Regions from separate parts of the Neobacillus sp. PS2-9 genome, predicted to be linked through region 3. Evidence: a T-box and tRNA genes for the amino acid it is inferred to sense, from the RefSeq annotation. Region 3 holds a T-box; the other regions hold tRNA genes.
What was found. A T-box is a leader RNA that pairs with one kind of tRNA and senses whether it is charged. The one in region 3 lies ahead of tyrS (tyrosine--tRNA ligase), so its partner is inferred to be a tRNA-Tyr.
Positions count from the first base shown of each region.

Region 1: it encodes a tRNA-Tyr, which carries the amino acid that the T-box ahead of tyrS (tyrosine--tRNA ligase) is inferred to sense. The anticodon was not compared.
Region 2: it encodes a tRNA-Tyr, which carries the amino acid that the T-box ahead of tyrS (tyrosine--tRNA ligase) is inferred to sense. The anticodon was not compared.

Region 1 is NZ_CP133269.1:2,206,232-2,213,329, reverse strand. Features, by position in the region: gene ppdK (pyruvate, phosphate dikinase) at 1-2,203, opposite strand, end outside; gene RCG25_RS11145 (pyruvate, water dikinase regulatory protein) at 2,206-3,021, opposite strand; gene RCG25_RS11140 (transcriptional regulator CcpN) at 3,039-3,680, opposite strand; gene mutM (DNA-formamidopyrimidine glycosylase) at 3,844-4,653, opposite strand; tRNA gene RCG25_RS11130 (tRNA-Trp) at 5,246-5,316, opposite strand; tRNA gene RCG25_RS11125 (tRNA-Tyr) at 5,321-5,405, opposite strand; tRNA gene RCG25_RS11120 (tRNA-Ser) at 5,427-5,519, opposite strand; tRNA gene RCG25_RS11115 (tRNA-Met) at 5,553-5,626, opposite strand; tRNA gene RCG25_RS11110 (tRNA-Ala) at 5,648-5,720, opposite strand; tRNA gene RCG25_RS11105 (tRNA-Pro) at 5,731-5,807, opposite strand; tRNA gene RCG25_RS11100 (tRNA-Leu) at 5,818-5,906, opposite strand; tRNA gene RCG25_RS11095 (tRNA-Gly) at 5,912-5,986, opposite strand; tRNA gene RCG25_RS11090 (tRNA-Leu) at 6,001-6,085, opposite strand; tRNA gene RCG25_RS11085 (tRNA-Thr) at 6,107-6,182, opposite strand; tRNA gene RCG25_RS11080 (tRNA-Val) at 6,419-6,494, opposite strand; rRNA gene rrf (5S ribosomal RNA) at 6,506-6,622, opposite strand; rRNA gene RCG25_RS11070 (23S ribosomal RNA) at 6,703-7,098, opposite strand, start outside.
Region 2 is NZ_CP133269.1:5,052,901-5,059,998, reverse strand. Features, by position in the region: rRNA gene RCG25_RS25285 (23S ribosomal RNA) at 1-1,858, shown strand, start outside; rRNA gene rrf (5S ribosomal RNA) at 1,985-2,101, shown strand; tRNA gene RCG25_RS25275 (tRNA-Asn) at 2,116-2,190, shown strand; tRNA gene RCG25_RS25270 (tRNA-Thr) at 2,220-2,292, shown strand; tRNA gene RCG25_RS25265 (tRNA-Glu) at 2,313-2,387, shown strand; tRNA gene RCG25_RS25260 (tRNA-Val) at 2,392-2,467, shown strand; tRNA gene RCG25_RS25255 (tRNA-Thr) at 2,486-2,561, shown strand; tRNA gene RCG25_RS25250 (tRNA-Tyr) at 2,581-2,665, shown strand; tRNA gene RCG25_RS25245 (tRNA-Gln) at 2,713-2,787, shown strand; tRNA gene RCG25_RS25240 (tRNA-Lys) at 2,789-2,861, shown strand; tRNA gene RCG25_RS25235 (tRNA-Gly) at 2,915-2,989, shown strand; tRNA gene RCG25_RS25230 (tRNA-Ala) at 2,995-3,070, shown strand; gene rocF (arginase) at 3,663-4,562, shown strand; gene RCG25_RS25220 (aspartyl-phosphate phosphatase Spo0E family protein) at 4,604-4,789, opposite strand; gene sigW (RNA polymerase sigma factor SigW) at 4,959-5,522, shown strand; gene RCG25_RS25210 (anti-sigma factor family protein) at 5,541-6,164, shown strand; gene cdaA (diadenylate cyclase CdaA) at 6,355-7,098, shown strand, end outside.
Region 3 is NZ_CP133269.1:1,355,172-1,362,269, forward strand. Features, by position in the region: gene RCG25_RS06670 (transglycosylase domain-containing protein) at 1-2,331, opposite strand, end outside; T-box leader at 2,478-2,696, shown strand; gene tyrS (tyrosine--tRNA ligase) at 2,741-3,994, shown strand; gene rpsD (30S ribosomal protein S4) at 4,087-4,689, opposite strand; gene RCG25_RS06685 (sensor domain-containing diguanylate cyclase) at 5,090-6,493, shown strand; gene megL (methionine gamma-lyase) at 6,596-7,098, shown strand, end outside.

The sequences.
Region 1 (7,098 bases), 850 kb from region 3:
CTTCTTGGATACGTAATGCTGCTTCTACCACAAGCTTACGCATTTGTTTTAGCTCATTCACATGACCGACTAAAGGAATCATGATCTCTGGCTCAACTACCATTCCCTTTTCTGCAAGTGCTGCTGCTGCGTAGAAAATAGCTTTTGCCTGCATTTCGTAAATTTCTGGATAGATCATTCCAAGACGGCAGCCACGGTGACCAAGCATTGGGTTAAATTCATCTAACTGACGAATTTTTTTAAGTAATTTTTCTTTTTGCTTTAATTCCACAGATTGAGGGTCAGTCAGTTGAAGCTTAGTCACTTCTACTAACAGTTCCTCTTTATCTGGTAAAAATTCATGAAGCGGCGGGTCAAGTAAACGAATAGTCACAGGGAACCCTTGCATTGCTTCAAAAATCCCTTCAAAATCACTTTGCTGCATTGGTAGCAGCTGGTTCAAGGCTTCCATTCTCTCCCCATAATTATCAGCAAGAATCATTTTTTGTACTATCGGAATACGTTTTAAATCCATAAACATATGTTCCGTGCGGCATAAGCCAATTCCGCCTGCCCCAAATTCAAATGCTTTCTTCGCATCTTCAGGGTTATCAGCATTTGCTCGGACACCAATTTTCCGCTCTTGGTCGGCCCATGCAAGTAATAGCTGGAACTCATCTGAAAGTTCAGGATCAATCATTGGAATTTCACCAAGCATAATTTCACCAGTCGAACCATCAATGGTAATAATATCTCCATAATTAACGAGGGTACTACCAATTGTGAACTGTTTCGCCTTTAAATCAATCTTTAAGGCTTCACATCCACAAATGCAGGCTTTCCCCATCCCTCGTGCTACAACAGCAGCGTGGCTAGTCATTCCACCCCGGCTTGTTAATATTGCTTGGGAGGCCACAATACCATGGATATCATCAGGTGTAGTTTCTGGACGTACCAGAATCACCTTCTTGCCATCATTTCCTAATTGTTCTGCTTCATCCGCATCAAAGACTACTTGACCTGTTGCAGCACCAGGTGAAGCTGGGAGACCTTTTGCCAAAATTTGTTTCTCAAACGCATCATCAATACGCCGGTGGAGCAATTGGTTTAATTGATCAGGATCGACACGTAAAAGAGCTGTCTTTTTGTTGATGATTCCTTCTTCTACCATTTCAACGGCAATGCGAATCGCAGCTTGTGCCGTACGCTTCCCATTACGTGTTTGCAAGATGAACAGCTTACCGCGTTCCACGGTGAATTCAATATCCTGCATTTCTTGATAGTGTTGTTCCAACCGTTTGCACGTTTCAGCAAATTGTTTATATACACCTGGCATTTCATCCTCTAATGTAGCGATTGCCTGAGGTGTACGGATTCCGGCAACCACATCTTCGCCTTGAGCATTGATTAAGTACTCGCCGTAGAGAAGATGTTCCCCAGTAGATGGATTTCTTGTAAACGCCACACCTGTTCCAGAATCGTTCCCCATATTTCCGAACACCATGCTTTGAATATTAACAGCAGTTCCTAAATGATCCGGTATTTTATTTAAACGGCGATAAACAATTGCACGTTGATTATTCCAAGAATTAAAGACGGCATTAATTGCAAGAAACAATTGTTCTTTGGGTTCCTGTGGGAAGTCTTTTCTTGTATGCTTTTTAACAATTCCTTTATACCCCTTGATTACCTCTTGCCAGTCTTCTGCAGTTAACTCTGGATCAGTGGAGTATCCCTTTTGCTCACGTGTTTCTTCTAATAATTGTTCAAAGTAATAGGTATCAATCTCAAGGACTACGTTACTGAACATTTGGATGAATCTTCTGTATGAATCATAGGCAAAACGAGGATTATTCGTCAACTTCGCCATACCAACAACCGTTTCATCATTCATTCCTAAGTTTAAAATGGTATCCATCATACCTGGCATGGAAAAAACGGAACCTGAACGTACTGAAACAAGGAGAGGGTTTTCAGGGTCGCCTAATTTTTTACCCATTTTCTCTTCTAAGCGGACAAGTGCTTCTAGCGTTTGTTTTTCTACAATTGTAGGAATGGTTTTACTAGCTTCATAGTATGCATTGCAAGCCTGTGTCGTAATGGTAAAACCGTATGGAACAGGTAATCCAATTCTAGTCATTTCAGCTAGATTGGCTCCCTTGCCTCCTAGCAATTCTTTCATATTGCCATTTCCTTCATGAAATAAATAAACGAATTTGTCCATTATTAAAAGCTCCTCTCTTTTTTTAACACTTCTAATATTAAGCCTGCCGTTTCTTCCACAGCCTTATTAGATACATCAATAACGGGACAGCCTACACGTTTCATAATTTTTTCAGCATGGTCGAGTTCCTCTAATATTCTCTCAAAGCTTGCGTAATTTGCTTGTGAAGCTAACCCTAAAGCCTTCAGACGTTCTGTCCGAATTTCGTTTAATTTATTTGGTGAAATGATTAATCCAATACAATTTTTTCTAGGGATTTGAAATAATTCATCTGGTGGCTGCACTTCCGGGACTAATGGAACATTGGCCACTTTAAAGCGCTGATGTGCTAGGTACATAGATAATGGTGTTTTTGATGTTCGAGATACACCGACTAAAACAATATCAGCCTTTGTAATTCCTCTTGGGTCACGCCCATCGTCATATTTCACAGCGAACTCAATAGCTTCAATTTTTCGGAAATATTCTTCATCCAGCTTTCTCATCAAACCTGGTTGATGATGCGGTTGCTTATTAAATCTAGTTACGAACGCATTCATTAATGGACCAAGCAAATCTACTGCTAATATACCCTCTTCTAAGGCTCTGCTATCTAAATATAGTTTTAAAGTAGGAACAACAATCGTATATGCAATGATGGAGTTGCCTCTTTTCGCTAGTAAAAGGACATCTTCAATATCTTCAAAGTCCTCTACATATGAACTTCTGCGAATGTCCACATGACCTCCATTAAATTGTGTTGCGACTGCTTTTACTACAAACTCAGCTGTTTCCCCCACTGAGTCAGAAACTACATAAACCACTTCTTTCTGTACCAAAATAACAGCCACTCCTCTTAGTCTGTTTTTTCTTCCATAATTTCTAGATATGCCCTTGTAATCGTGGTTTTTGTGATTCTTCCCACAAGCAAATATGTATTTTTCAGTTGGTCTTCTACCTTCACTACTGGTAGAGAATCAATGTGATTGTGAATCATTTTTTTGGCGGCTTCTAACAGTGTTTCCTCTGGTTCGATGGTGATGATATTAGGCATTCTAGTCATAATGACACTTACTGGTAAGTCATTTAGATTCTTATTGCCAAGTGAAGCTCTTAATAAATCTTTCCTTGATATCACTCCCGCTAGAAGCCCTTCAGAATCAACTGCATAAAGTGTACCTACATCTTCTAAAAACAACTGAACAATAGCATCGTAAACGGAGGTTGATTTTTCGACTACAATTGGATGCGCCTTATAATCATTTACTTTTTGGTGAATAAACTTTTTTGCCTGCTGTTTTACTTCAAAATTGTCATTAAAGTAATACCCCACTCGCGGTCTGGCATCCAAGTTTCCTGACATTGTTAAGATGGCAAGATCTGGTCTTAAAGCTGCCCGTGTTAACGAAAGCTTTTCTGCAATTTCTTTTCCTGTAATTGGTCCATTTTGTTTCACAATCTGTAGGATTTCATCCTGTCGTTTAGTTAGTTTAATCATTACCACCCCCTTATTCATAATAAATATGTTATATTCGTTAGCTTAATTATAAATGTGCTATACTTATTTGTATATAGTATATTACATTTGTGTAAAATACGAAACAATTACTTTCACTTTTTTTTGACAAAAATAAAAACCCGCTACTGTAGCAGGTCTTAGTTTACGTTTGACAATTAGGACAGTAAAATGTCTTTCTAGAAGAAACCATTTCATTTATGATAATGGCCCCGCAACGATTGCAGTTTTTGCCTTCCCTGTCATAAACTTGACATCTACCATTTATTCCCCCCGTTAAGGTATCGCCCTTAAATAAAGGATTTTCCATATAACCACCGTACTTTATTCCGTCATGAAGGACTGCCTTCATTGAATGATATAGCATGTTCCTTTTTGATTCCTCAATTTGATCAATGTCTTTCATAGGCAAAATTCCAGCATGGAAACAAATTTCTGCTGAATAGCAATTACCGATCCCAGCAATAAACTCTTGATCAAGTAAAGTGGTCTTTAATCGTCCATGCTTATGACGAATCATTTCTAGAAAATGATTTAAAGTGAAATCATTAGTCAATGGTTCAGGTCCTAAATCGGTGAGTTTCTCCTCCGCTTCTTGATGACTATATAGGTGAAGATATCCCAGTCGAAGACCGATAAAGTAAAGATGATTTTCTCCAAAAGAGATTTGGACTTGGATGGTTCGTTTTGGTTTTTCCGACTCAAGTCCGTAGAACATCCATCCCCCTAACATTAAATGCAACAGCATCACATGACCATTTTGGAGATGGAAAAGTAGGTGCTTTCCTCTCCTTTGAACATTAGTTACTTTTTGATGAAGAACTGTTCTTTTAAAAAGCTCTGGATTAAGGTTAACGGATTTTTCTCTATTAATTTGAATATCTGAAATTACTTGACCAACTATTTTTTGATTTAAAAGGATCTTATACGTTTCCATCTCTGGAAGCTCTGGCATCGAACTACCCCTTCCATCTATGTGTCTGCATGCAAAATAGGTTTCCCAAAATAGTTAAATAAAATGAAACAATTTAGTCATTGTGGATAGAACTGCACCTTCATCTGAAAAAGAATTAAGTGAGTATCATTTTTTAGGAACATTCGTTTCTCTTAATAAAAGAAAAAGACCTTCAACTAATAAGTTGAAAGTCTTCTAAAATAAAGGCTGTGTTAAATTTGACTGTTGATTTCCGCTCCAGGCGCGAGCGGTACGTGGGCGTTTCGGCGAGCTTCCTCGGTGAAAAGCTTATGTGGGGTCTCCCCTGATCCGTACTCCCACAGGAGTCTTCGTGCCTTCCGCTCCAATCAAAAGGGTAAACAAATCAACAATATTCTTTAACACAGCCTATTGAAAAAAGTAGAAGTGGAGCCCGTCTACATCGACGTTATCGGACTTTTTTTTAAAAAAGTAGAAGTAGAACCTGTCTCCATCGAAGAAATCGGATTTTTTATTGAAAGAAACAGGGTAAACAAATCAACAATACTCTTTAACACAGCCAAAATAAAAAAATTCCAAAGTACAAACTTGGAATTTACATAAGTAATATTGACAGGGGTAGTAGGAATTGAACCCACACCAAAGGTTTTGGAGACCTTCGTTCTACCTTTAAACTATACCCCTAAAATGGTGGAGGGGGACGGATTCGAACCGCCGAACCCGGAGGGAGCGGATTTACAGTCCGCCGCGTTTAGCCACTTCGCTACCCCTCCACATATTAATATTAGAAAAAATGGCGGAGGAAGAGGGATTCGAACCCCCGCGCGGTTTAACCCGCCTGTCGGTTTTCAAGACCGATCCCTTCAGCCAAACTTGGGTATTCCTCCATTTTTATAAAAAAAATTATATAAGTATTTTAATAGCGGCGGAGGGGATCGAACCCCCGACCTTACGGGTATGAACCGTACGCTCTAGCCAGCTGAGCTACACCGCCAAATCAGTTATATAATTAAAGTGGAGCCTAGCGGGATCGAACCGCTGACCTCCTGCGTGCAAAGCAGGCGCTCTCCCAGCTGAGCTAAGGCCCCAAAATATGAATGGTCGGGAAGACAGGATTCGAACCTGCGACCCCTTGGTCCCAAACCAAGTGCTCTACCAAGCTGAGCTACTTCCCGTAAAAATAAGTGGTGCCGAGGACCGGAATCGAACCGGTACGGTAGTCACCTACCGCAGGATTTTAAGTCCTGTGCGTCTGCCAGTTCCGCCACCCCGGCACTTATGGAGCGGAAGACGGGATTCGAACCCGCGACCCCCACCTTGGCAAGGTGGTGTTCTACCACTGAACTACTTCCGCATATAAAAATGAAATGGTGCGGGTGAAGGGAGTCGAACCCCCACGCCTTGCGGCGCCAGATCCTAAGTCTGGTGCGTCTGCCAATTCCGCCACACCCGCATTTGTAAAATCAAAAAAGGATGGTGCCGGCGAGAGGACTTGAACCCCCAACCTACTGATTACAAGTCAGTTGCTCTACCAATTGAGCTACCCCGGCATAGGTATAAAATAAATATTAGATTGTTCACGCTGTCTTTATAATCGTCATCCTGACCTCAGAAAGCTTATGCAAGTTGCAGCTCGGTCAGTATGCTGAAGTTAATTCAGGAAGCTTATTCGATCGTGCTCTACCAATTGAGCTACCCCGGCATAGGTTTAGAATGATTATTAGATTGTTCACGCTTTCTTACTCTAGCATTAGAATTACATCGGCGTAAATATTAAAAATATATATGGTGGAGGATGACGGGATCGAACCGCCGACCCTCTGCTTGTAAGGCAGATGCTCTCCCAGCTGAGCTAATCCTCCATAAATATATAGCCTGGCAACGTCCTACTCTCACAGGGACTTTCGTCCCAACTACCATCGGCGCTGAGAAGCTTAACTTCCGTGTTCGGTATGGGAACGGGTGTGACCTTCTCGCCATAGTTACCAGACTATTTTGTTAGAGAGATCGTTCTCTCAAAACTAGATAATGCAGAAGAAGTGTTTGTAAAAAACGAGTTCGCTTTAAAAATTGGTTAAGTCCTCGAACGATTAGTATCAGTCAGCTCCACATGTTACCACGCTTCCACCTCTGACCTATCAACCTGATCATCTTTCAGGGTTCTTACTAGCTTGACGCTATGGGAAATCTCATCTTGAGGGGGGCTTCATGCTTAGATGCTTTCAGCACTTATCCCGTCCGCACATAGCTACCCAGCGATGCCTTTGGCAAGACAACTGGTACACCAGCGGTGCGTCCATCCCGGTCCTCTCGTACTAAGGACAGCTCCTCTCAAATTTCCTGCGCCCACGACGGATAGGGACCGAACTGTCTCACGACGTTCTGAACCCAGCTCGCGTACCGCTTTAATGGGCGAACAGCCCAACCCTTGGGACCGACTACAGCCCCAGGATGCGATGAGCCGAC
Region 2 (7,098 bases), 1.5 Mb from region 3:
GATGTGGAGTTGCTTAGACAACCAGGATGTTGGCTTAGAAGCAGCCACCATTTAAAGAGTGCGTAATAGCTCACTGGTCGAGTGACTCTGCGCCGAAAATGTACCGGGGCTAAACGTAACACCGAAGCTGTGGATTGACATCTTAGATGTCAGTGGTAGGAGAGCGTTCTAAGGGCGTTGAAGCTAGACCGTAAGGACTGGTGGAGCGCTTAGAAGTGAGAATGCCGGTATGAGTAGCGAAAGATGAGTGAGAATCTCATCCACCGTATGCCTAAGGTTTCCTGAGGAAGGCTCGTCCGCTCAGGGTTAGTCGGGACCTAAGCCGAGGCCGAAAGGCGTAGGCGATGGACAACAGGTTGATATTCCTGTACCACCTCTTTATCGTTTGAGTGATGGGGGACGCAGGAGGATAGGGTAAGCGCGCTGTTGGATATGCGCGTCTAAGCAGTTAGGCTGGAAAGTAGGAAATCCGCTTTCCGTAAAGGCTGAGCTGTGATAGCGAGGGAAATTTAGTACCGAAGTTCCTGATTCCACACTGCCAAGAAAAGCCTCTAGCGAGATAAAAGGTGCCCGTACCGCAAACCGACACAGGTAGGCGAGGAGAGAATCCTAAGGTGAGCGAGAGAACTCTCGTTAAGGAACTCGGCAAAATGACCCCGTAACTTCGGGAGAAGGGGTGCTTTTTGAGGTGAATAGCCTCGAAGAGCCGCAGTGAATAGGCCCAGGCGACTGTTTAGCAAAAACACAGGTCTCTGCGAAGCCGCAAGGCGAAGTATAGGGGCTGACGCCTGCCCGGTGCTGGAAGGTTAAGAGGAGGGGTTAGCCTTAAAAGCGAAGCTCTGAATCGAAGCCCCAGTAAACGGCGGCCGTAACTATAACGGTCCTAAGGTAGCGAAATTCCTTGTCGGGTAAGTTCCGACCCGCACGAAAGGCGTAACGATCTGGGCACTGTCTCAACGAGAGACTCGGTGAAATTATAGTACCTGTGAAGATGCAGGTTACCCGCGACAGGACGGAAAGACCCCGTGGAGCTTTACTGTAGCCTGATATTGAATTTTGGTACAGCTTGTACAGGATAGGTAGGAGCCTGAGAAACCGGAGCGCTAGCTTCGGTGGAGGCGTCGGTGGGATACTACCCTGGCTGTATTGAAATTCTAACCCGCACCCCTTATCGGGGTGGGAGACAGTGTCAGGTGGGCAGTTTGACTGGGGCGGTCGCCTCCTAAAGAGTAACGGAGGCGCCCAAAGGTTCCCTCAGAATGGTTGGAAATCATTCGTAGAGTGTAAAGGCACAAGGGAGCTTGACTGCGAGACCTACAAGTCGAGCAGGGACGAAAGTCGGGCTTAGTGATCCGGTGGTTCCGCATGGAAGGGCCATCGCTCAACGGATAAAAGCTACCCCGGGGATAACAGGCTTATCTCCCCAAGAGTCCACATCGACGGGGAGGTTTGGCACCTCGATGTCGGCTCATCGCATCCTGGGGCTGTAGTCGGTCCCAAGGGTTGGGCTGTTCGCCCATTAAAGCGGTACGCGAGCTGGGTTCAGAACGTCGTGAGACAGTTCGGTCCCTATCCGTCGTGGGCGCAGGAAATTTGAGAGGAGCTGTCCTTAGTACGAGAGGACCGGGATGGACGCACCGCTGGTGTACCAGTTGTCTTGCCAAAGGCATCGCTGGGTAGCTATGTGCGGACGGGATAAGTGCTGAAAGCATCTAAGCATGAAGCCCCCCTCAAGATGAGATTTCCCATAGCGTCAAGCTAGTAAGAACCCTGAAAGATGATCAGGTTGATAGGTCAGAGGTGGAAGCGTGGTAACATGTGGAGCTGACTGATACTAATCGTTCGAGGACTTAACCAATTTTTAAAGCGAACTCGTAGTTTACAAACACTTCTTCTGCATTATCTAGTTTTGAGGGAATGAAAAAAATTTTTTCCTCTTGAAAAAATTAAAAAAGACATTATAATAAATAGTGTCAAATAATAGTCTGGTAATTATGGCGAGAAGGTCACACCCGTTCCCATACCGAACACGGAAGTTAAGCTTCTCAGCGCCGATGGTAGTTGGGACGAAAGTCCCTGTGAGAGTAGGACGTTGCCAGGCTGTTATCTTATTGTTCCGCAGTAGCTCAGTGGTAGAGCTATCGGCTGTTAACCGATCGGTCGTAGGTTCGAGTCCTACCTGCGGAGCCATTTTTATGTCATCAAGAAAATTCAGCTGTGCTTCCATAGCTCAGTAGGTAGAGCACTTCCATGGTAAGGAAGAGGTCAGCGGTTCGAGCCCGCTTGGAAGCTTACCTATTTTTATGAATATCGGCCCCTTGGTCAAGCGGTTAAGACACCGCCCTTTCACGGCGGTAACACGGGTTCGAATCCCGTAGGGGTCACCATTTTGGAGGATTAGCTCAGCTGGGAGAGCATCTGCCTTACAAGCAGAGGGTCGGCGGTTCGATCCCGTCATCCTCCACCATTTTTATACTAATCTTACGCCGGGGTAGCTCAATTGGTAGAGCAACTGACTTGTAATCAGTAGGTTGGGGGTTCAAGTCCTCTCGCCGGCACCATCTTTTTAAAAATAAATATGGAGGGGTAGCGAAGTGGCTAAACGCGGCGGACTGTAAATCCGCTCCCTCCGGGTTCGGCGGTTCGAATCCGTCCCCCTCCACCATTTATATTTTTAAAAAAGTTGGACAAACTAGATTTAACATTCAATATTGGGCTATAGCCAAGCGGTAAGGCATCGCACTTTGACTGCGACATGCGTTGGTTCAAATCCAGCTAGCCCAGCCAAGAGCCATTAGCTCAGTTGGTAGAGCATCTGACTTTTAATCAGAGGGTCGAAGGTTCGAGTCCTTCATGGCTCATAATTTAAGATAAAACCCTGGGATATATATCCTCGGGTTTTATCTTCGAATATGCGGAAGTAGTTCAGTGGTAGAACACCACCTTGCCAAGGTGGGGGTCGCGGGTTCGAATCCCGTCTTCCGCTCCATAGATGGGGCCTTAGCTCAGCTGGGAGAGCGCCTGCTTTGCACGCAGGAGGTCAGCGGTTCGATCCCGCTAGGCTCCACCATCACACTACATACTTTGCCTTAAATCAGACGATGATTTAAGGCTTTTTTTATGACCTGTATTTTTTATGAGCTTGAATTCTAGCTTATAATAATAGAGAGGTCGCATAGAGAGGTTCTATGAGACCTTTATCATGAATTTTAAGTAAGAAAGGTCGTGTAGAGCGGTTCTATGAGCCCTTAATCATGACTTTTAAGTAAAAAAGGTCGAGTAGAGAGGTCCTATGAGCCCTTAATCATGACTTTTAAGAAAAAAAGGTCGCGTAGAGGGGTCCTACGAGCCCGTAATCAGGATTAATAAGAAAAAAAGGTCGCATAGAGGGGGGCTATGAGCCCTTGATCATGACTTTTAAGAAAAAAAGATCACGTAGAGAGGTCCTATGAACCAATAATCATGATTTTTAAGTGAAAAACCGTCCGCAGGCTCACATAAGAGCTCCATTTCATCGATATCAGAACCAGCACAGTGAATAGAGTACCATATTCCCAAACCCCCACATCCCCACCGCATATATATACAAAATTTTGTCGAGTTGAGTCATCTGGATGAAAGCGGTTAAAATAGTATTGATAAAGGGTTAGGGAGGAATTGCTTTGACTAAGAAACTATCTATTATTGGAATGCCTATGGACTTAGGCCAAATGCGGCGTGGAGTGGATATGGGACCTAGTGCCATCCGCTATGCAGGAATCTACGAACGGTTAAAACCGCTGTTCGATGAAATTCACGATTTGGGTGATATCCCAGTTGGAAGACCTGAAGTAGTCGTAGATAAAGAATCAAACTTACGAAATCTCGACCTAGTGGCAGAAAAAAGTACGCTGCTAGCAGAAAAAGTAGACGAAGTCCTTCAATCAGGGGCATTTCCACTTGTATTGGGTGGAGATCATAGCATTGCAATTGGTACATTAGCTGGCGTTTCTAAGCATTATAAAAACCTAGGTGTCATTTGGTATGATGCACATGGTGATTTGAATACAGCGGAGACAAGCCCTACAGGAAACATCCATGGGATGCCTTTAGCAGTCAGCCTTGGATGGGGGCACTCTTTATTAACCCAAATCTTAAACTACTCTCCAAAAGTAAAGCCTGAGAATGTTGTCATCATTGGAGCAAGGGCACTAGATGACGGCGAAAAAGAATTAATAAAGGAAAAAGGTATAAAAGTCTATACTATGCATGAAATTGACCGCTTAGGTATGACGAAAGTAATGGAAGAAACGATTGGCTATCTAAAGGAAAAAACAGATGGCGTTCACTTATCACTAGATTTAGATGGTCTAGATCCTAGTGATGCACCAGGGGTAGGTACACCAGTTATGGGTGGAATCAGCTACCGAGAAAGTCATCTTGCTATGGAAATGCTAGAAGAAGCAAAAATTATTACGTCTGTAGAATTTGTAGAAGTGAACCCAATTCTAGATGAAAAAAATAAAACTGCGGTATGCGCAGTTGAGTTAATGGGTTCATTATTTGGTGAAAAACTCTTATAAATAGCGAAGGCAGCTGGAAAAACCACAGCTGCTTTTTTTATTTAGTAATCCAATGTATGATACTGATAAAGCAACACATCAAGCTTTTTACTTACTGCAATGACATGGGGATGTGATAAAGAAGTCTCAGATGCAAGTTTTACCATTGCATCTCGGCATATTTCTATTTCCTTCATTAACTTAGGACGTTGAAGACCCACTTTGCACATGACCTCTCTTCTTTTCAAATGTTAATATCTTTTTACCCCCAAGGAAAAAACTTTAAACTATTTCCTTAACAGTAATAGTAAATTTTTGTTAATATTATAGGTATTGAAAGTTATTTCGTTTTAAAGCGAAACTTTTTTGCTAGCGATTCGTATTATCGTATAGCAGCATTGGAGCTGAGGTAATTTAATGGAAGCTATAATTAAAAAAAGAATAAAGCAAGTCATTAAAGGCGACCAGGATGCCTTTGGTGAAATCGTCGAGATATATAAAAATAGTGTCTACCAGCTTTGTTTTAGAATGCTGGGAAACCGACACGAAGCGGAAGACGTGGCACAGGAAGCTTTTATCCGAGCTTATGTAAATATTAAATCGTTTAATCAAGATTTAAAGTTCTCTACCTGGCTTTTTCGGATAGCCACAAATTTATGTATTGACCGCATGAGGAAAAAGAAACCTGATTATTATTTAGATTCGGAAGTGGCAGGAACAGAAGGATTAACTATGTATGCACAGGTCCCATCTAATACTCCGCTGCCTGAAAATGAGGTAGAAAGTTTGGAGCTGCATGAGACCGTTCAACAGGAAATCTTAAAACTACCTGAAAAATATCGTTCTGCAATTGTACTAAAATACATTGAAGAGCTGTCATTAAATGAAATTAGTGAAATTCTTGATTTGCCGCTTGGAACGGTTAAAACAAGAATTCACCGAGGACGAGAAGCGTTAAGACAACAATTAAGATATGTGTGATAAGAGGTGAAACGTTAAATGTGTCCAGAACATATCATTGAACTAATGCACGAATATTTAGATGAAGAAATTGAACCAGAAAAAGAACAAAAACTACGAGAGCATCTCAAAAGCTGTTCAGAATGTGATGCTATTTTTAATGAACTGAAAAGGACCATTGCTTTTGTACAAAGCATTTCTCATATGCAAGCTCCGGACGATTTTACAGCAAATGTATTAGCTCGTCTTCCTAAAGAAAAGAAAAAGATAGGAATGCAACGGTGGTTGAAAAATCATCCTATCCTTGCTGCAGCATCCGTATTCGTAGTCTTAATGTTAGGAAGCCTATTTTCCACTTGGAATCAAGACAAGGAATTTGCCGTAACCAAGCAAAAGAACTTAGTGGTGAAAAATAATACCGTCATAGTTCCTGAAGGAGAAGTAGTAAAGGGCGATGTGGTGGTTCGTAACGGAAAACTTAAAATAGAAGGCGAAGTTCAAGGAAACGTTACTGTTATCCATGGGGAGCAGTACCTGGCTTCAGCGGGACATGTAACCGGACAAATTGAAGAGGTTAATGAGGTCTTTGACTGGATATGGTATCATATGAAAAAGGCAGGACAAGATGCTGTCCAACTTTTTGAGCAACCTGAAACTGAATAAAAACAAATCACTCGATGCATGAGTGATTTGTTTTTTTAACCAAGAAGATTTTACTTGAAATATCCGTGAAGTCCATGGTTGAAGGGAGTTATCGTATAAAGATATACATATAATAAGTGTATGTTGAATTTATGGTATAATAATTAAGTTGTGATGAATAAGGTCTTTATAAAATTACGGAGGAAAAACAATGCAGTTTGCTGATTTCACTGTATGGAAGTATTTAGCTAGTATTGTTGATATTGTCCTCGTATGGTATGTCATTTATAAACTGATTAATGTGATAAAAGGAACAAAAGCCGTTCAGTTATTAAAAGGGATATTGGTTATCCTTCTAGTCAGAGTTGTCAGTGAGTACCTTGGCTTAGTCACATTAAGCTGGATGATGCAACAGGCCATAAATTGGGGATTTCTTGCTATAATCATTATCTTTCAGCCTGAACTCAGAAGAGCACTTGAGCAATTAGGGAGAGGGCGCTTCTTTTCAAGAAGCAGTAACTCAGATGATGATGATCAAGAAAAAACAGTTGAAGCGATTATTAAGGCCACAGACTATATGGCGAAACGCCGTATCGGTGCTTTGATATCGATTGAGAAAGAAACGGGTATGGGTGATTACATAGAAACAGGTATTCCATTAAATTCCACGATTTCTTCGGAATTGCTCATTAATATTTTTATTCCAAACACCCCCCTCCATGATGGGGCTGTAATTATTCAAAAGAATACTGTTGCAGCTGCTGCCTGCTATCTTCCTTTGTCTGAGAGTCCATTTATTTCAAAGGAGCTAGGCACAAGGCATCGAGCGGCACTAGGAATTAGTGAAGTTACGGATAGTATTACCGTGGTTGTTTCGGAAGAGACGGGTAGTATCTCTCTTACAAGGAATGGAGAACTACATCGTGATTTGAAAGCAGATGGATTAAAGGAATTA
Region 3 (7,098 bases):
TAAATACTTTTTGCCGCTAATAGTAACGAAATTTCCTTCAATTAAGCTATCGTCCACTTTTGTTGGCACATCATTCACATTAAAATAATCACTTTCGATCAGGCCGGCCTTCGAGCAAGCATTTGAAGGAAGCATACCTGAAACAGCACAATATGAACGCTTAACAATTCCACTTGGCATTTGGAATGATTCTTTAGGATTGATTACATCAGGTTTAATTTTATAAGCTGCATTGATTAATTCAGCCCAAAGATTATTTGTTCGTTGACTATACGACATACCTGAAATCTTTAATGATTTGGGCGTATCATACCCTGTCCATAAACCAAATGTAATATTAGGGTTGGTCGCAACGAACCATGAGTCCTTATATTCATTTCCTGTTCCTGTTTTACCAGCCCAATCTGCTCTGAAATTTAATTTGCTATTAATTCCAGCTGCAGTCCCCATTTTGATAACATCACGCATCATATCAAGTGTTAAATAAGCTGTTTGTGGTTTGAAGACATCGACAGGCGTTACTTCGTGCTGATAAATCACTTTGCCGCTTTTATCTACGATTTTATCAATCATATAGGCATCGATGAATTTCCCACCGTTTGAAAATGTGCTAAACGCATTTGTATTTTCCTCAACCGTTACACCATAAATGGAACCGATGGCAGCTGAAAGGTTTGTATGATCATCCTTCGTTAGTGAAGTAAATCCCATCTTTTCCAAATATTTTGCTGGGTTTTGATTAACAATTTCGGAATATACCTTAACCGCTGGAACGTTATACGATTTCGCAAGTGCATACCGAGCAGACACAATCCCGCTGTAGCGGTAGTCGTAGTTTTGTGGCCAAGGCTTACTCCTACCTGGAATAAAATTCAACGCAACATTTGGTATTGGCGTTCCAGGTGCTGCTTTTCCCAATTCAATCGCTGGTCCATAGACGAGCAGCGGTTTCATGGTAGAGGCATTAGGCCGTAGAGCGGTTGTGGCATGATTCATTTGTTGGTTTTCATAGTTTCTTCCGCCAACAAAACTGATAATCCTACCCGTTTTATTTTCAATTAACTCGGCTCCGACTTCAACAGGCTCCATCACGGTTTTTATTTCACCCGTTTCTGGATCCTTTTTTTCCTGTGCTTTAGCAGGGCCGTAGTTCTTATAGCTATCTTTTACCTTTTGCATCGCATCGTAAATATCTTTGTTGATGGTTGTGTGAATTTCATAACCATTTTGGTGTAAATCACGGGTTGCTAAAGTTTTATATTTGTAAAAAAGTTGGTCATCATTTTTTAATTCTTTCTCGGTGTAGCCGTCTTTCTTTGCAAGTACGGTAGTAAGGACCTCGACAGAACGTTTTTCAATTTCGTCTGTAAGGAAAGTATTTGTTTGAGAATAAACAGTAGGTTTGAGAAAATCTTTTCTAATGTCATAGGATGATGCCTCAGCATACTGTTTTCCATCTATGTAGCCACCATCATACATTCTTTTTAAAACCGTTTTCATCCGTGTGAGACCTGGTTCAAGATTATTCTTTAAAACCGGTTTTCCATTGTCATCCCTTGTAAAAGGAGTATAACCAAACGGGCTCTGAGGCAAGCCAGCAATGAACGCTGCTTGTGGGAGTGTTAACTCACTAGCCTTTACACCAAAAATTCCTTTTGCTGCTGCCTGAACACCAGCTATGTTTTGCGCGGAAGCATTTCTTCCAAATGTAGAAACATTAAGATAGGCTTCGAGGATTTCCTTTTTGTCGAAAAATTTCTCTAAACGGAGTGCAAGTAGAATTTCATTCGCTTTCCGTTGGAAGGATACCTCATTGGTTAAAAGTTGATTCTTAATTAATTGCTGTGTTAAGGTACTTCCACCTGATTGGACAGAAGAATTCGTTACTTCTTGGAAAAGGGCCCGGAAAACTGCCTTGGGAACCACCCCGTTATGCTGATAGAAGTACTCATCTTCAGTTGCCACTACGGCATTAATTAAATTTTCTGAAACTTGATCCAACTTTACTTCTTCGCGTATAAGGTCACTGCGAAGCCTGCCGAGGTAAACATTATCAGCATAGTATAAATCGGATGTTTCCGTGTAATTATAAATATCCTTTTTCATACTCTCGTAAGGACGGACCGGTTCATCTTTCACAAGGGAGGCAAAATAACCAGCTCCTACACCTGTTGCAAATGAACCTCCAAGAATGGCAACCGTCATCACAAGGAGAAAAAGGTTCCAAACTACTTGATAGGTAATTCGTGCACTTTTTACCGTTTTTTTATGGGTAAATAAGTTGAGTATGGACTTTGCTTTTTCCATCCAGGCTTGCATTTTTTCATTCATCAATAGCATCACCTCATCTAAAATCACATACATTATAGCATATAGAAGGTATAAAAACTGACAACCTTCTACATTTTTCTGAAATTTCCAGTGGATGTTTGACATGCTCTTTGAAATGTGATAAAAAAAGCTATAGTTAATTTTAATAAAAAGCTTTGACAGGAACAAACTGTAGTTCTTCTATCCCTGTTTCTAGAGAGTCAGCGGTGGTGCAAGCTGACACAAATAGAAGAATGAATTACCTCCTCGAGCTTTCTCTGTGAACACACTGCTTAGTAATGGAGAACGGTCAAAACCGTTATTTTTTTCGAGTTGGAGGAAAGTTCCTCAAGCTGGGTGGTACCGCGTAAATTTACGTCCCTGCATATTTGCAGGGGCGTTTTTATTTTTATTTTTGGAGGGGATTAAAATGGATTTATTACAGGATTTAACCTGGAGAGGCATCATCTACCAGCAAACGGATGAAGAAGGATTAAAGGACTTATTAAGTAAGGAAAGCATTTCCCTTTATTGCGGAGTAGATCCAACAGCAAATAGTTTGCATATTGGGCATCTAGTTGCGTTTCTAACTTTAAGAAGATTTCAACAGCACGGCCATCGACCTATAGTGTTGGTCGGAGGTGCAACAGGATTAATTGGTGATCCTAGCGGGAAAAGTGAAGAGCGTAAATTGCTTACTTTAGAAACCGTTCAGGACAATGTTGCAGGGATTCAAAAGCAGCTATCCTCTATTTTTGACTTTGACGGTGAAAATGGAGCGATTATGGTTAATAACTATGATTGGGCAGGTTCAATGGATATTGTAACCTTCCTGCGTGATATCGGTAAGCATATTGGTGTCAACTATATGCTTGCAAAAGATACAATCGCATCTCGTCTTGAGACGGGAATCTCTTTTACTGAATTTACTTACACGATTTTACAGGCAATGGATTTCAATCATCTATATGACCACCATAATTGTAAATTACAGATTGGCGGAAGTGACCAATGGGGGAATATTACTTCAGGTCTAGAGTTAATCCGTAAAATGCATGAAGAATCAAAGGCATTTGGATTGACGATTCCGCTTGTAACGAAGGCTGATGGAACGAAATTCGGAAAGACAGAAGGCGGTGCCATCTGGTTAGACCCAGAAAAGACGACACCGTACGAATTCTACCAGTTCTGGATCAACACAGCAGATGCGGATGTTGTGAAATACTTAAAGTACTTTACATTCCTTTCACACGAAGAAATTGAACAATTGGAACATAGTGTTCAAGAAGAGCCGCATCTTCGTAAAGCACAAAAGACGTTAGCGGAAGAAATGACTCGTCTAATCCATGGTGAAGAATCTCTACAGCAGGCCATTAAGATTTCCCAAGCCTTATTCAGCGGGGATGTGAAAAATCTTTCTGCTGCTGAAATTAAGCAGGGCTTTAAAGATGTTCCGTCATTTGATGCAGGCGAGGAAGATGGCAACCTGGTTGACTTACTAGTTGCTGCAAAAATTTCTCCTTCTAAACGTCAAGCTCGTGAGGATATCACCAATGGAGCAGTCACGATAAACGGTGAAAAGATTACCGACACGGCTTATGCCCTTCAGGAAAATGATCGAATCGACGGTCAGTTTACCATTATTAGAAGAGGGAAAAAGAAATACACATTAATTAAATATTAATAGTAAAGGGCTTTGAGGAATCAGAGCCCTTTTTCTTGAAGAGAAATATAAAAAAAGTCCTCATACCAAATGGTATGAGGACTTTTTTACTATTAACGTGAGTAGAACTCAACGATAAGAGCTTCGTTAATTTCAGCAGGTAACTCAGAACGCTCAGGTAAGCGAGTGAAAGTACCTTCTAATTTGTCAGCATCAAATGTTAAGAAATCAGGTACGAAGTTTGTCACTTCGATTGCTTCTTTAATAACATCTAGGTTGCGTGACTTTTCACGAACGCTGATTGTTTGACCAGCAGTTACACGGTAAGATGGGATATCTACGCGTGATCCATTAACTAGGATGTGACCGTGGTTAACTAATTGGCGAGCTGCACGACGAGTGCGAGCAAGACCTAAACGGTAAACAACGTTATCAAGACGTGACTCAAGTAACGCCATGAAGTTTTCACCGTGGATACCAGATAATTTGCCAGCTCTATCGAAAAGAGTACGGAATTGGCGCTCGTTAACACCATACATGTGACGAAGCTTTTGCTTCTCTTGTAATTGTAATCCGTATTCAGAAAGCTTTTTGCGTTGGTTTGGACCGTGTTGTCCAGGAGCGTAAGGACGCTTTTCTAATTCTTTACCTGTGCCGCTTAGAGAGATTCCAAGACGACGAGATAATTTCCAGCTTGGGCCAGTATATCGAGCCATGAATGACTCCTCCTTAGTGTTTTTATTTTGGTAAAATAAAAACCGGTATGAGACTCGTTGACAGTCATTTTGTTTTCATGCACCTTCGCCCTAGCAGCTAAGGGTTACAAGATACACCATCAAATGAGATAGCAAAACTCTCATGAGGAACAAAATGAGACTATTCAAGTGAACTCAATAGGCTGCAATATTTTACACAAAGAGTATTATATTATTTTTATTACTCTAAAGTCAAGTATATTTTTGTTAACTCAGAGTTCGAGGAATGACATTCAAACATGTTTGTAAAAAAAATTAATAAATTATTCAAAAAAAGTATATCAATTGCTAACATAAATTAACTATAATTAGGTTGCGATGTATATATTTGGGATTTTAGCTAAAGAGGAGAACAAATATTTTGGACATAGTTGATTTTAGAAAATTATATGGAATATCAGAAAAGCTACATTCGTTTTTAGATGAAGAAGGTCTTCTGAGCGAACTATTGGTTATTCTTAAAGAAGAATATCCAAACTTTTCATATTTCCTGTTATTGTCACAGACTACCTACAAACATAGCGACCTCCCAGTCATTGACCTGGAATATGATAGTGAAAATATTGCAGCAACAACAGCGTATTTATCAGGTAATGTTCAATATGAGTTTTCTCATACGGAAAAGAGTACCATACTTTATGCACCTTTAAAAGGCAAGCAGGGGGTTTATGGGGTATTACAGATTATTGCACCTAATGCTCAGGATATTCCGACTAAAGAAGTGGAATTTATGACCTTGTTGGCAGAAAGTGCAGGAGCCGCTCTCGAAAATGCCCACCACTATCAGCAGTCAAGAAAGACCATTTTAGAGCTTCAATTAATTAACGAAACTTCCTATCGTTTAAATTCTAACCTGCCATTAGCTGATACATTGACATTTATGGCAGAACAAATTAAATCTTCCTTTAATGCAAAAGAGGTTGGTTTCTTTTTAGGCTCTACTGAGAAAGCCAAGGTCAAAATACTCCCTGGTTCCACACCCTTCTTTTTTTCAACAACTGCTCAAACCTATATAGAATACATAAAAGGAAAATTAAATACTGAAAATGATCCACTATTATTTGGGGATATAAGTCTTCCGCTTACCAATCCTAGTACATGCTTTCATTCCATAATGGTTGTACCATTAGTACTTGGTAAGAATTTAAAAGGTTTTTCAATGATCATGCAGGAAAAACCCTATTTCTTTTCTTTTGAGACATTTCAACTTCTTCAGACATTAGTACATCATTTATCGCTTTCCCTAACCAACTCCATGTTGAGAGAGGAACTCAAGAAATTAGTTACCACTGATCATCTAACAAAGCTCCATTCACGTAATTATTTAGATGAAAAAATTCAGACTTCTATGAAAGTAGATAGTGAAGGAACCTTTATTCTTATTGATATTGATAATTTCAAGGAAATCAATGATACCTACGGTCACCAAATAGGCGATGAAATACTTATACAAGTCGCAAATTTCATTAAAGGAAATATCAGGGGGAATGATGTGGGAGCACGCTGGGGCGGAGAAGAACTCGCCATCTATCTCCCCAAAGTTCCTTTATCATCCGGAGCGGTTATCGCTGAAAGATTAGTGACAAAGGTATCTGAGAGTTCTAACCCTCACATTACTGTGTCGTGTGGTGTTTCCTATTGGAATAGCGAAAAACCTGATACGTATCAATATCTATTTAAAAGAGCAGATGAAGCATTGTACCACGCAAAAGGCACGGGGAAAAATAAAGTAGTTACACAAGCTGACAATAGTAAAGCAAGTTAAGGGGCTGAAACTTGACAGAATTCAGCCCTTAACGATTTTTACATACCCATCATAGTTTATAAGTAAAAAAATGATAACGCTTACAATTAGGAGGAGTCTACATTGAAAGATAAAAAACCTCGTTTTGAAACTGAAGTCATTCATTTTGGCTATCATGCGGAAAATCATCAAGGAAGCTTAGTTCCCCCGTTATATCAAACATCCACCTTTACCTTCGAGAGTGCGGAGCAAGGGGAAAGTAGGTTTGCTGGGAAAGAAGAGGGATATATTTATTCAAGATTAGGAAATCCCACCGTAAAAATTCTGGAAGACAGAATGGCTGCACTTGAAAAGGGGGAAGCTGCTTTAGCTTTTTCGTCAGGCATGGCTGCCGTGAGTGCAGTGCTAATTGCTTTAACAAAATCAGGTGACCACATTCTATGCTCTCAGGGTGTTTATGGTTGTACATTTGGATTGCTCGAATTATTACAGGAGAAGTATCATATTGAACATGATTTTTCACTAATGGATACAAGGGAGACCCTTGAAAACCAAATTAAACCAAATACAGCTTGTATCTATATTGAGACTCCCATTAATCCAACAATGAAGCTTGTTGATCTTCA